2 regions of the Bradyrhizobium yuanmingense genome follow, and region 2 is predicted to be linked to the other one. Evidence: predicted binding sites of a transcription regulator. Region 2 holds the regulator's gene; the other holds the start of a gene.

Region 1 (6,639 bases), 3.9 Mb from region 2:
CCAGGAGATCATCCGCGCGACCTCCGACAAGATCGCGCGCATGGGCGTCGCCTTCTGTCCGGAAGAGCGGGGCATATTCTCCAGCCTCGACGTCCGCGAGAATTTGATGCTGCCGCCGGTTGTCCGCGAAGGCGGTTTGCCGCTCGACCAGATCTTCGAGCTGTTCCCGAACCTGAAGGAGCGGCTGAACAGCCAGGGCACCAAGCTGTCGGGCGGCGAGCAGCAGATGCTGGCGATCGCGCGCATCCTACGCACCGGCGCGAGCTTCCTGATGCTGGACGAGCCGACCGAGGGTCTTGCACCCGTCATCATCCAGCAGATCGGCCATACCATTGCGCGGCTCAAGAAGGAGGGCTTCACGATCCTCCTGGTCGAGCAGAACTTCCGCTTCGCTTCCACCGTCGCCGACCGCTATTACGTAGTCGAGCACGGCAAGATCATTGACGGGTTTTCCAATTCGGAGCTTGCCGCCAACATGGACAAGCTCCACACCTATCTCGGTGTGTAGCCGAGCAGGCCGGACGATCGAGAGTAACTATCAAAGGAATATTGGGAGGTCGGATTATGAAGCACAGCATTTCGGCAATGTTGCTCGGGACGGCCCTGGCGCTCGGCGCGGCAGGCGGCGCGGTCGCGCAGGACAAGAACATCAAGATCGGCGTGCTGACCGACAATTCAGGACTTTATGCCGATCTCGGTGGCGCCGGCTCGACCGTCGCCGCACAGATGGCGATCGAGGATTCCGGGCTCGCTGCCAAGGGCTGGAAGCTCGACCTGATCTCCGCCGACCATCAGAACAAGCCCGACATCGGCTCCACGATTGCTCGGCAATGGATCGACGTCGAGAAGGTCGACATCTTCATGGATGTCCTGAACTCCGGCGTTGCGCTGGCGGTGAACAATATCGTCAAAGAGAAGAATTCCATCCTGATCAACACAGGTGCGGCGACGTCGGATCTCACCAACGCGCAATGCTCGCCGAATACGGTCCACTGGGTCTATGATACCTATATGCTGGCCAACAGTACCGGGCAGGCGCTGGTGAAGGCGGGCGGCGACACCTGGTATTTTCTCACCGCGGACTACGCCTTTGGCCATGCCCTCGAGCGCGACACCGCCGCGGTGGTGGTGAAGTCGGGCGGCAAGGTGATCGGCAACGTCAAGCATCCCCTGAATACCGCTGACTTCTCGTCCTTCCTGCTTCAGGCGCAGGCCTCCAAAGCCAAGATCATCGGCATGGCGAATGCCGGCGGCGACACCACCAACACCATCAAGCAGGCGTCCGAGTTCGGCATCGTCTCGGGCGGCCAGAAGCTTGCGGGTCTGCTGCTCTTCATCACCGACGTGCACTCGCTCGGTCTGAAGGTGGCGCAGGGCTTGAATTTCACCGAGACCTTCTATTGGGACATGAACGACGGCACGCGCGCCTTCTCCAAACGCTTTTCCGAGCGGATGAAGAACAAGGCGATGCCCTCGATGGTGCAGGCCGGCGTCTATTCGGGCCTGCTGCACTACTTCAAGGCGCTGGAGGCGATGGGCGGCAATCCGCATGACGGGGCCAAGGTGGTCGCCAAGATGAAGGAGATGCCGACCGACGATGCGTTGTTCGGCAAGGGAACGATCCGTGCGGACGGTCGCAAGCTGCATCCGGCCTATCTGTTCGAGGTCAAGAAGCCCGAGGAATCCAAGGGCCCCTGGGACTATTACAAGCTGATCGGCACGACCCCCGGCGACCTGGCCTTCCGGCCGCTGTCGGAAAGCGCCTGTCCGCTGGTGAAGAAGTAACGGTGAACGATGCGGGCCGGCGCGCAACGGCGCCGGCCTGTCTTTGAGGAATAGAAGGGACCGGGTGCGGGATCGATGCAGGCTCTCTACGCTCAGCTACTGGTGGGACTGATCAACGGCTCGTTCTACGCGCTGCTCAGTCTCGGGCTTGCCGTCATCTTCGGCATGCTCAACATCATCAATTTCGCCCACGGCGCGCTCTACATGATGGGCGCCTTCGTCGCCTATTTCCTGTTGAACCTTGGTGGCATCAATTATTGGTGGGCGCTGCTGCTGGCGCCGATCATCGTCGGCATCTTCGGCATGATCCTGGAACGGACCATGCTGCAATGGCTAACCGGGCTCGATCATCTCTACGGCCTGCTCCTGACCTTCGGCATCGCGCTGATCGTGCAGGGCGTGTTCCAGAACTATTTCGGCTCCTCGGGCCTGCCTTACGCCATTCCCGAGCAGCTCAGGGGCGGCATGAATCTCGGCTTCATGTTCCTGCCGATCTACCGCGGCTGGGTCGTCGTGTTCTCGCTGGCGGTGTGCCTTGCGACCTGGTTTCTCATCGAGAAGACGCAGCTCGGCGCCTACCTGCGCGCCGCCACTGAAAATCCGACGCTGGTGCGTGCCTTCGGCATCAACGTGCCGCGCATGATCACGCTCACTTACGGTCTCGGCGTCGGCCTTGCCGCGCTTGCCGGCGTGCTCTCGGCGCCGATCAACCAGGTGCGGCCGCTGATGGGTGCCGACCTCATCATCGTCGTGTTCGCGGTGGTGGTGATCGGCGGCATGGGCTCGATCATGGGCTCCATCATCACCGGCTTTGCGCTCGGCGTGATCGAGGGCCTGACCAAGTATTTCTACCCCGAGGCCTCCAACACCGTCGTGTTCGTGCTGATGGTGCTGGTGCTGCTGGTGAAGCCGACGGGATTGACGGGAAGGGCGGCCTGAGATGACAACCCTGACGGACGACACGCTTCCTGTGACCCCGCGCGCAATGCGCGACGAGATGATTGTATTCGCAGTGATGGCGCTGCTGCTCGCAGCGGTGCCGTTCACGGGCGTCTATCCGTTCTTCGTGATGCAGGCGCTGTGCTTTGCGCTGCTCGCCTGCGCCTTCAATCTGCTGGTCGGCTATGGCGGCTTGCTGTCGTTCGGCCACGCGATGTTTCTGGGCACGGCCGGCTATTGCAGCGCGCATGCGCTGAAGGTCTGGGCGCTGCCGCCCGAGCTCGGCATTCTCGTCGGCGTCGCCGCGGCGTTCGTGCTCTCGATCGTCACCGGCTACATCTCGATCCGACGCCAGGGCATCTATTTCTCGATGATCACGCTGGCGCTGTCGCAGCTCCTGTACTTCATCTATCTCCAGGCCCCGTTCACCCATGGTGAGGACGGCATCCAGGGCATCCCGCAGGGACGCATGTTCGGCGTGCTCGATCTGTCCAAGCCGACGGTGCTGTACTATGTCGTGCTGGTCGGCTTCCTCGCCGGCTTCCTCCTGATCTTCCGCATCATCAACTCGCCGTTCGGCGAGGTGCTGAAATCGATCCGCGAGAACGAGCAGCGCGCGATCTCGCTCGGCTACCGCACCGACCAATACAAGTTCCTGGCCTTCGTGCTGTCGGGGACGCTCGCCGGACTTGCCGGTGCGCTGAAGGTGTTCGTGGCGCAGAACGCTTCGCTCACCGACGTGCACTGGACGATGTCGGGCGAGGTCGTGCTGATGACGCTGGTCGGCGGGCTCGGCACCGTTTTCGGTCCCGTGGTCGGCGCCTTCGTGATCATCGCCATGCAGCAATATCTGGCCGGCTTCGGCCAGTGGGTGACGGTGATCCAAGGCGCGATCTTCGTGGTCTGCGTGCTCACCTTCCGCCGCGGCGTCGTCGGCGAAATCGCGCATTACTTCCGGCGATCGCTCTAAGTAACTGGTATTGCATCAGTTTCATTGATGCATGAAAGCGGTGGATGATCCGGCTCCGCGGGCGTGAGGCGACACGCGCGCGGATCGAAAATGGTCTATGACAGTTTTGTGACAGCCCTTGCGGGCCTGACCATTTTCCAACCGGTAGTTTGTCCCCATGATGCGATGGTTTCGTGCGTTCCTGCCCAGGGAAGAGCGGTTCTTCGACCTGTTCGACCGCCATGCCCAGACCGTGATCCAGGGCGCGGTCGCGCTCCAGGGCATGCTCAACGGGGGCGAGGAGACGCCGGTCTATTGCCAGCGCGTCAACCAGTTCGAGAACGACGCCGACAATATCACCCGCGAGGTGCTGACGGCGGTGCGCCGCACCTTCATCACCCCGTTCGACCGCGGCGACATCAAGAACCTGATCACGTCGCTGGACGATGCCATCGACCAGATGCAGCAGACGGCCAAGGCCGTGATGCTGTTCGAGGTGCGCAGTTTCGAGCCGCCGATGCGCGAGATCGGCGGACTCTTGATCGAATGCGCCAATCTGGTCGGCCGTGCGCTGCCGCTGATGCAGGAGATCGGCAAGAACGTCGCCATGCTGACCGCGATCACCGAGGAGCTCGGCAAGCTCGAGGGCCGTGTCGACGATCTCCACGACATCGGCCTGAAGGAGCTGTTCCTCAAGCATCGCGACGGCAATGCGATGGACTTCATCGTAGGCGTCGAGATTTACGACCATCTCGAGAAGGTCGCCGACCGCTTCGACGACGTCGCCAACGAGATCAACAGCATCGTCATCGAGCAAGTGTAGGGCAGGGCCGCCGTGGATGCTGCGTTGGCTTTTCCCGTCCTGGTCGGCTTGATCGCCGTCGCTCTGCTGTTCGACTTCCTGAACGGCCTGCACGACGCCGCCAATTCGATCGCGACCATCGTCTCGACCCGAGTGCTGCGGCCGCAATTCGCGGTGTTTTGGGCCGCGTTCTTCAATTTCATCGCGTTCCTGGTGTTCGGGCTGCACGTCGCCCAGACCATCGGCACAGGCATCATCGATCCCGCGGTCGTCGACGCCCAGGTGATCTTCGCAGCCCTCGTCGGCGCCATCGTCTGGAACCTCGTGACCTGGGCGCTCGGCATTCCATCGTCGTCGTCGCACGCGCTGATCGGCGGGCTAGTCGGCGGCGGCTTGGCCAAGGCCGGTATTTCGGCCGCGGTGTGGAGCGGCCTGTCCAAGACCGTGTTGGCCATCGTGCTGTCGCCGCTGGTTGGCTTCCTGCTCGCAATGGCGCTGGTTGCGATCGTGTCCTGGGCCTCGGTGCGCTCGACGCCGTTCGCGGTCGACCGCGCCTTCCGCATCCTGCAATTCGTCTCCGCGTCGCTCTATTCGCTCGGCCATGGCGGCAACGACGCGCAGAAGACCATGGGCATCATCGCGGTGTTGCTCTATTCGCAGGGCCATCTCGGCAGCGAGTTCTCGGTGCCGTTCTGGGTGGTGCTGTCGTGCCAGGCGGCGATGGCGCTGGGCACGCTGATGGGCGGCTGGCGCATCGTCCGCACCATGGGCCTGCGCATCACGAAATTGACCCCGATGCAGGGCTTTTGCGCCGAGACCGGGGGCGCGGTGACTCTGTTCATGGCGACCTACCTCGGGGTTCCTGTCTCGACCACCCACACCATCACCGGCGCCATCGTCGGCGTCGGCGCCGCCCGCCGCGTCTCGGCCGTGCGCTGGAACGTCGCAAGCTCCATCGTCTATGCCTGGGTGATCACGATCCCGGCCTCAGGCATCGTGGCCGCGCTGACCTGGTGGGTGGTCCAGCTCGTCAAGTGACGAGCTTCAGTCCGATGATGCCGGCGACGATCAGGCCGATGCTGGCGAGGCGGAAGGCCGTCGCCGGCTCGCCGAACAGAACCATGCCGAGCGTCGCGGTGCCGACCGCGCCGATGCCGGTCCAGACCGCATAGGCGGTTCCGACGGGCAGGGATTTGAGCGCAAATCCGAGCAGGATGACGCTGCCGGCCATGGCCGCGAGCGTGACCGCGGACGGGACAAGCTTGCTAAAGCCCTCGGTGTATTTCAGGCCGATGGCCCAGGTGATCTCGAGGAGACCGGCGACGAACAGGATGCTCCAGGCCATGACGACCCTCCATTCAAGGCAGGGTCGTCCCCGCGGCTGGTGTGCTGATGGGCAGGGAGGTCGTCCTCCCAAAACGGGGATATGGGGCTGGCCGGAAACCTTCGCAATCACCAAATGAGGCTTGATCAGGCCCGTTTTCCCTGCCACACGCTCCCGCCATGTCCGACATCGCCGCCACCACAGCCGAATCGCCGGCCCGTTCCCCGCTTGCCGCCGAGGTGGCGAGGCGGCGGACCTTTGCGATCATCTCCCATCCCGACGCCGGCAAGACCACGCTGACCGAAAAGCTGCTGCTGTTCGGCGGCGCTATCAACCTCGCCGGCCAGGTCAAGGCCAAAGGCGAGCGGCGCAACACGCGTTCGGACTGGATGAAGATCGAGCGCGAACGCGGCATCTCGGTGGTGACCTCGGTGATGACCTTCGAGTTCGAAGGCCTCGTCTTCAACCTGCTGGACACGCCGGGCCACGAGGACTTTTCGGAGGACACCTATCGCACGCTGACGGCGGTCGATTCCGCCGTGATGGTGATCGACGCGGCCAAGGGTATCGAGGCGCGCACCCGAAAGCTGTTCGAGGTGTGCCGTCTGCGCGACATCCCGATCATCACCTTCATCAACAAGATGGACCGCGAGAGCCGCGACGTGTTCGAGCTGCTCGACGAGATCGAGAAGACGCTGGCGCTCGACACCACGCCGATGACCTGGCCGGTCGGCCGCGGCCGCGACTTCCTCGGCACCTATGACGTCGTCAATGGCGGCGTGCGCCTGCTCGAAGGCGGCGGCGCCAAGACCGGCGCGGCGCTCGAGATCGAGATCGAAG
Region 2 (6,639 bases):
CGATGAGAATGCCGGCGGTGTGCGGACCAATCGCCTTCTTCACGGCGTCGAGGTCGCCGTGCGGCACCTGATCGAAGCCGTCCATCGGCGGACCGAAGCCCTCGAGATATTTCGCAGAGCCGGTGGCGGCGAGCGTCGCCAGCGTGCGGCCATGGAAGGCACCCTCGAAGGTGATCATGCGGTAACGCTCCGGATGCCCCTTGGAGAAGTGATGGTGGCGCACCAGCTTGATCACGCCTTCCAGCGCCTCGGCGCCGGAATTGCAGAAGAACACGAAGTCCGCAAAGCTCTCATTGCAGAGGCGGCTTGCGAGCTTCTCGCCGTCAGGGCTCTGGAACAGGTTCGACATGTGCCAGAGCTTGGTCGCCTGCTCCTGCAACGCCTTGACCAGCGCGGGATGGACATGGCCGAGCGCATTCACCGCGACACCCGAGGTGAAATCGAGATAGCGATCGCCGTTGGTCGCGATCAGCCAGCAGCCTTCGCCGCGCTCGAAACCGAGGTCGGCCCTGGCGAAAACGGGGAGCAAATGCGGCGCTGCGCTGTTAGTCATGACGTCACTTGAATGTTGCGGACGGTGTGAGGCATGCATTGCGCGACGCACCATCGACCGGCCCCGGAAAACGAAACGTGCCGCCTTTTAAGGGCGGCACGTGGCACTATCTTATGCCTGGCAAGACGGGTGTCAATGCCGCCCGGAAAGCCTCGCGAAACGCTGATTCCGTAGTCTTGCGGTGCCGATTTTGCGGGTTTTTCACCACGGAACATGTGGAAGCGAGTCGGCGGACTCTTGCGCGGGAGTCACGCCATATTGTAGCGTTTGGACTGTCAGATACGACATCTCGTGCAGCAGTTCTGATCCCAGAAGTCCTCATGTACCGGCGTAAACGTTCGGGCGTCTTGAGCGCGCCCGGCGAGCCTTAAGGGATTCTGACGGCACGGGTTTTTCAAGGCTAAAGCATTCGCTGCGAAGGCCCCAGGATGGCAGGCGCGCAGCGAGGGAAAGGGTGCAATGACGGTTTTGACCTGGTCCGATGATCGCGTCGAGCAGCTGAAGAAGCTCTGGGAGGCCGGACTTTCGGCCAGCCAGATCGCGGCGGAGCTCGGCAATGTGACCCGCAATGCCGTGATCGGCAAGGTGCACCGGCTCGGCCTGTCCGGCCGCGCCAAGAGCCCTTCATCGGCAGCGCCGCGGCCGCGCAAGGCACGGCCCGCGCAGCATATGATGCGGGTGACCCGCCCCGTCGCGCGCGGCAACACCGCGTTGGCGCAGGCCTTCGAGGTCGAGTTGGAAGCCGAGCCGGTTACCTACGACAACGTGGTGCCGATGAGCCAGCGGCTGTCGCTGCTGGAATTGAACGAGGCGACCTGCCACTGGCCGGTCGGCGATCCCTCGAGCCCGGATTTCTTCTTCTGCGGCGGCAAGGCGCTCTCCGGCCTGCCCTATTGTGCCCAGCATTCGCGCGTGGCCTATCAGCCCGCAGCGGATCGCCGTCGCGCAGCACCGAAACCGGGCACGCGGTGAGCTTGCGGAATTCCCTGATCGCCAAGCTTTGATCGCCAAGCTTGATCGCCAAGACTGCAGCCGTCATACGATGACGGCTCCCAATCGCCCGGTGTCATCCCCGCGAATGCGGGATCCGTAACCGCGGGGCGCAATCGTTGCGCGAGATGGTCACTCCGAGTCTTCGCCAAACCACGTCCTGTGGCTAATCGCGAAGAGCGCAAGCGCTCGCGCTGAGATCCCGGGCTCACGCTGCGCGCGCCCCGGGATGACGGCCGAGATCGGCGCCGCAGTTCGCCAAACCAGCTGTCGCTGGCGCCTTACGTCTGCTCAGCCTTCGCGAAGCGATCGTCCAGCGCGTAGCCGGCGCCGCGGACGGTGCGGATCGGGTCCTGCTCGCGGCCGAGATTGAGCAGCTTGCGCAGGCGGCCGATATGCACGTCGACGGTGCGCTCGTCGATGTAGATGTCGCGGCCCCAGACGCTGTCGAGCAGCTGCTCGCGCGAGAACACGCGGCCGGGATGCTCCAGGAAGAACTCCAGCAGGCGATATTCGGTCGGACCGAGATCGATCGGCCGGCCCGAGCGCGCCACGCGGCGCTTGTCGCGGTCGAGCTCGATATCGCCATAGGCGAGCACGGTGGCGAGGCGCTCGGGACTCGCACGCCTGAGCAGGCCCTTCACGCGCGCAAGCAGCTCCGGCACCGAGAACGGCTTGACGATATAATCATCCGCGCCGGTCGCGAGCCCGCGCACCCGTTCGCTCTCCTCGCCGCGCGCGGTGAGCATGATGATCGGCAGCTGCTTGGTCTCGGGGCGGGTCCGAAGCCGCCGGCACAGCTCGATGCCTGACAGGCCCGGCAGCATCCAGTCGAGCACGATCAGATCGGGAATGTGCTCCTTGAGGCGGGTGTCGGCGTCATCGCCGCGCATCACCGTCTCGACGTCATAGCCGTCGCCTTCGAGGTTGTAGCGAAGAAGCTCGGTGAGAGCTTCCTCGTCCTCAACCACCATAATGCGTGCGCCCATGTGGTCGTAGCTCCTTAAGTCGTCAGGTGTTCGGCACCGTCGTGGCGAAGGTCGTCATGTCGCCCTTCGGCCGCTTGTCGGTGATCGCCTGGCCCTCGATCATGTAGAACACGGTCTCGGCGATGTTGGTGGCGTGGTCGCCGATCCGCTCGATGTTCTTGGCACAGAACATCAGGTGGATGCAGAACGAGATGTTGCGCGGATCCTCCATCATGTAGGTGAGGAGCTCGCGGAACAGCGAGGTGCAGATGGCGTCGACTTCTTCGTCGCCCTTCCACACCGCCATCGCCGCCGGCAGGTCGTGCGCGGCATAGGCGTCCAGTACCGACTTGACCTGCTGCTGCACGAGGTCGGTCATGTGCTCCAGGCCGCGGAACAGCTTGAGCGGATGGAAATCCGTCTCCAGCGCCGCGACGCGCTTGCCCATGTTCTTGGCGAGATCGCCGATGCGCTCGAGATCGGTCGCAACGCGCATCGCGCCGACGATCTCGCGCAGGTCGACGGCCATCGGCTGGCGGCGGGCGATGGTGAGCACGGCGCGCTCCTCGATGCGCTTCTGCAGCGCGTCGAGCTCGACGTCGGTGGCGACGACGCGCTGGCCGAGCGCGACGTCGCGGCGGATCAGCGCGTCGACGGAATCGACGATCATGCGCTCGGCGATGCCGCCCATCTCGGCGACCAGGCGGGTGAGCTCCTGAAGGTCGCTGTCGAAAGCCTTTACGGTATGTTCAGAACCCATGTTCCGTCTCCTCAGCCGAACCGGCCGGTGATGTAATCCTGCGTGCGCCGATCGCTCGGCGACGTGAAGATCTTGCTGGTGTCGTCGAACTCGATCAACTCGCCGAGATACATGAAGGCGGTCTTGTCGGAAACGCGCGCCGCCTGCTGCATGTTGTGGGTGACGATCGCGATCGTGTAGTTCTCGGACAATTCCTGGATCAGCTCCTCGACCTTGGCGGTCGAGATCGGGTCGAGCGCCGAGCAGGGCTCGTCAAACAGGATCACCTCGGGCCGCACCGCGACGGTGCGGGCGATGCAGAGGCGCTGCTGCTGGCCGCCGGAGAGCGACAGGCCGGAGGCATTGAGCTTGTCCTTGACCTCGTTCCACAGCGCGCCACCGCGCAGCGCCTTCTCGACGCGGTCGTCCATCTCGGACTTGGAGATCTTCTCGTAGAGACGAATGCCGAAGGCGATGTTCTCGTAGATCGTCATCGGGAACGGCGTCGGCTTCTGGAACACCATGCCGACCCGGGCGCGGAGTAGGTTGAGGTCGAGCTTGGGGTCGAGGATGTTGGTATGGTCGAGCAACAGCTGACCGTCGGCGCGCTGGCCCGGATAGAGATCGTACATCCGGTTGAAGATGCGCAGCAGGGTGGACTTGCCGCAGCCGGACGGGCCGATGAACGCCGTGACGCGGTTGGTGCCGAGCGCCAGGTTGATGTTCTTCAGCGCGTGGTGGTCGCCGTAGTAGAAGTTGAGGTTGCGCGCCGTGACCTTGGCGGGCGCCTCGGGCAGGGGCTGCGAGCCGGGATGAACGGACGGTGCGCTGACGGAAACAGACATTTCACTCATTTTGCAGTCCTCTCGGCGCCAAGGATGCGCGCGCCAATGTTAAGGGCAAGCACGGTCAGGGTGATCAACAGCGCGCCGCTCCAGGCGAGTTGCTTCCAATACTCGTAGGGGCTCTGCACGAAGTTGTTGATGGTGACAGGCAGGTTCGCCATCGTCTTGTTCAGGCCGAGGCTGAAGAACTGGTTCGACAGCGCCGTGAACAACAGCGGCGCGGTCTCGCCGGCGACGCGGGCGGTCGCCAGCAGCACGCCGGTGATGAGGCCGGAGCGCGCGGCACGATAGGCGATGCGCTTGATCACCAGCGAGCGCGGCAGGCCGAGCGCGCTGGCAGCTTCGCGCAACGGATTCGGCACCAGCAGTAGCATGTCTTCGGTGGTGCGCACGACGACCGGGATCACGATGACGGCAAGCGCCAGCGCGCCCGCAATCGCCGAGAAGCCGCGCATCGGCACCACCACCGCGCCATAGATGAAGAGGCCGATGATGATCGAGGGTGCCGACAGGAGAATGTCGTTGATGAAGCGGATCACCGAGGTCAGCTTGTCGTTGCGGCCGTACTCGGCGAGATAGGTGCCGGCGAACAGGCCGAGCGGCGCGCCGATTCCGACGCCGATCACGGTCATGATCAACGAGCCGACGATGGCGTTGCGCAGGCCGCCCTCGGTCGATCCGGGCGGCGGCGTGTCAGCTGTGAAGACCTGGAGGTTGAGCCCGGCCAGGCCGTTGTAGAGCAGCGTGACCAGGATGAGCGCGAGCCAGGTGACGCCGAAGGCGGCGGCTGCGATGCAGAGGCCGCGAATGACGATGTCCCAGCGGCGGCGGCGCGAATAGATCGGGTTCATGGCTTCACTTCCCGGCCTTGGTTTCGAGGCGCAGCAGCATCAAACGGGCGGCAGCGAGCACGAAGAACGTCAGCACGAACAGCAGGAGGCCGAGCAGGATCAGGCCGGACTGGTGCAGGCCGTCGCTCTCGGCAAATTCGGAGGCGATCGCCGCCGAAATCGTCGTGCCCGGCGCGAAGATCGACGAGGAGATCCGGAACGAGTTGCCGATGATGAAGGTCACCGCCATGGTCTCGCCGAGCGCCCGGCCCAGCGCCAGCATGACGCCTCCGATGATGCCGACGCGGGTGTAGGGGATCACCACGCTGCGGACGACCTCCCAGGTGGTGCAGCCGACGCCGTAGGCGGCTTCCTTCAGCACCGGCGGCACCGTCTTGAACACGTCGACCGAAATCGAGGTGATGAAGGGCAGCACCATGATGGCGAGGATCAGCGCGGCGTTGAACAGGCTGAGATAGGACGGGGGCCCTGCGAAGATCGCGCCCAGCACGGGGACGCCGTCGAACACCCTGATCATGAAAGGCTGGAAGGTGTTGGCCAGGAACGGGCCGAGCACGAAGAAGCCCCACATGCCGTAGATGATCGAGGGGATGCCGGCGAGCAGCTCAACCGCCATGCCGATCGGGCGCCGCAGCCATTGCGGGCAGAGCTCGGTGAGGAAGATCGCAATGCCGAGACCGACGGGAATGGCGATCAGCATCGCGATGAAGGAGGTGACGAGCGTGCCGTAGATCGGCCCGAGCGCGCCGAGCACCGGCGGATCGGCCGAGGGCGCCCAGCGCTGCGTCCACAGGAAGGAGATGCCGAACTCCTGGATCGCCGGGAAGGCGCCGACGATCAGCGAGATGATGATGCCGCCGAGAATCAGCAGCACCGAGATCGCGGACAACCGCGTGATCCAGTAGAAGGTGACGTCGCCGAGCTTGAACGCGCTCAAGGCCTTGGCGCGATCATATGGACCGGCAGCATCAATCACATTGCTCTCAACAGCCATCTCAGCCACGCCGATCCCCTATACCCGTTTTATGTACGCTTGTTGTTGGTGGCGCGCTCCGGATGCGGCAGGAGGCCGATCCGGAGCGGAGATCTTGCAGCGCCCCGGAACCGTGTCCGGGACACATATAGCGCCTTAGCTCTTGATCTCGGCAGCCCAGGTCTTCTCGATCTGCTGGACGACGCTGTCCGGCATCGGAATGTAGTCGAGCTCCTCGGCCATCTTGCCGCCGTTCTTGAAGGCCCAGCGGAAGAACTTGATCGCTTCCTGCGCGGCCGCCTTGTCGGTGGCGGACTTGTGCATGAGGATGAAGGTCGCCGCCGTGATCGGCCAGGACTTCTCGCCGGGCTGCTCGGTCAGGATGACGTAATAGCCGGGAGCCTTGGACCAATCGGCGTTGGAGGCGGCCGCCTGGAAGGCCTCGACGGTCGGCTGCACCGGGTTGCCGGCCTTGTTGACGAGACCGGTGTGGGTGAGCTTGTTCTGCTTGGCATAGGCGTATTCGACATAGCCGATCGAGTTCTTGGTCTGGCTGATGTTGCCCGACACACCCTCGTTGCCCTTGGCGCCGACGCCGACCGGCCACTCGACCGCGGTGCCCTCGCCGACCTTGCTCTTCCAGTCCGCGCTGGCCTTGGAGAGATAGTTGGTGAAGTTGAAGGTGGTGCCTGAGCCGTCCGAACGACGGACCACGGTGAT

What was found. Region 2 encodes PhoB, which activates phosphate uptake and scavenging genes when phosphate is short. Its sites were predicted from a motif close to TGTCATNNANCTGTCAT; they were not measured.
Region 1: a site for PhoB is predicted at 3,792-3,808, ahead of N2605_RS14335 (DUF47 domain-containing protein). Genes of this name have one in related genera too.

What each region holds. Positions count from the first base shown of each region.
Region 1 is NZ_CP104173.1:3,087,321-3,093,959, forward strand. It holds gene N2605_RS14315 (ABC transporter ATP-binding protein) at 1-508, shown strand, start outside; gene N2605_RS14320 (ABC transporter substrate-binding protein) at 565-1,785, shown strand; gene N2605_RS14325 (branched-chain amino acid ABC transporter permease) at 1,861-2,724, shown strand; gene N2605_RS14330 (branched-chain amino acid ABC transporter permease) at 2,726-3,694, shown strand; gene N2605_RS14335 (DUF47 domain-containing protein) at 3,852-4,496, shown strand; gene N2605_RS14340 (inorganic phosphate transporter) at 4,509-5,513, shown strand; gene sugE (quaternary ammonium compound efflux SMR transporter SugE) at 5,506-5,820, opposite strand; gene N2605_RS14350 (peptide chain release factor 3) at 5,979-6,639, shown strand, end outside.
Region 2 is NZ_CP104173.1:7,008,481-7,015,119, forward strand. It holds gene N2605_RS32540 (aspartate aminotransferase family protein) at 1-553, opposite strand, end outside; gene N2605_RS32545 (GcrA family cell cycle regulator) at 1,013-1,525, shown strand; gene phoB (phosphate regulon transcriptional regulator PhoB) at 1,825-2,532, opposite strand; gene phoU (phosphate signaling complex protein PhoU) at 2,555-3,271, opposite strand; gene pstB (phosphate ABC transporter ATP-binding protein PstB) at 3,283-4,104, opposite strand; gene pstA (phosphate ABC transporter permease PstA) at 4,101-4,946, opposite strand; gene pstC (phosphate ABC transporter permease subunit PstC) at 4,951-5,940, opposite strand; gene pstS (phosphate ABC transporter substrate-binding protein PstS) at 6,076-6,639, opposite strand, start outside.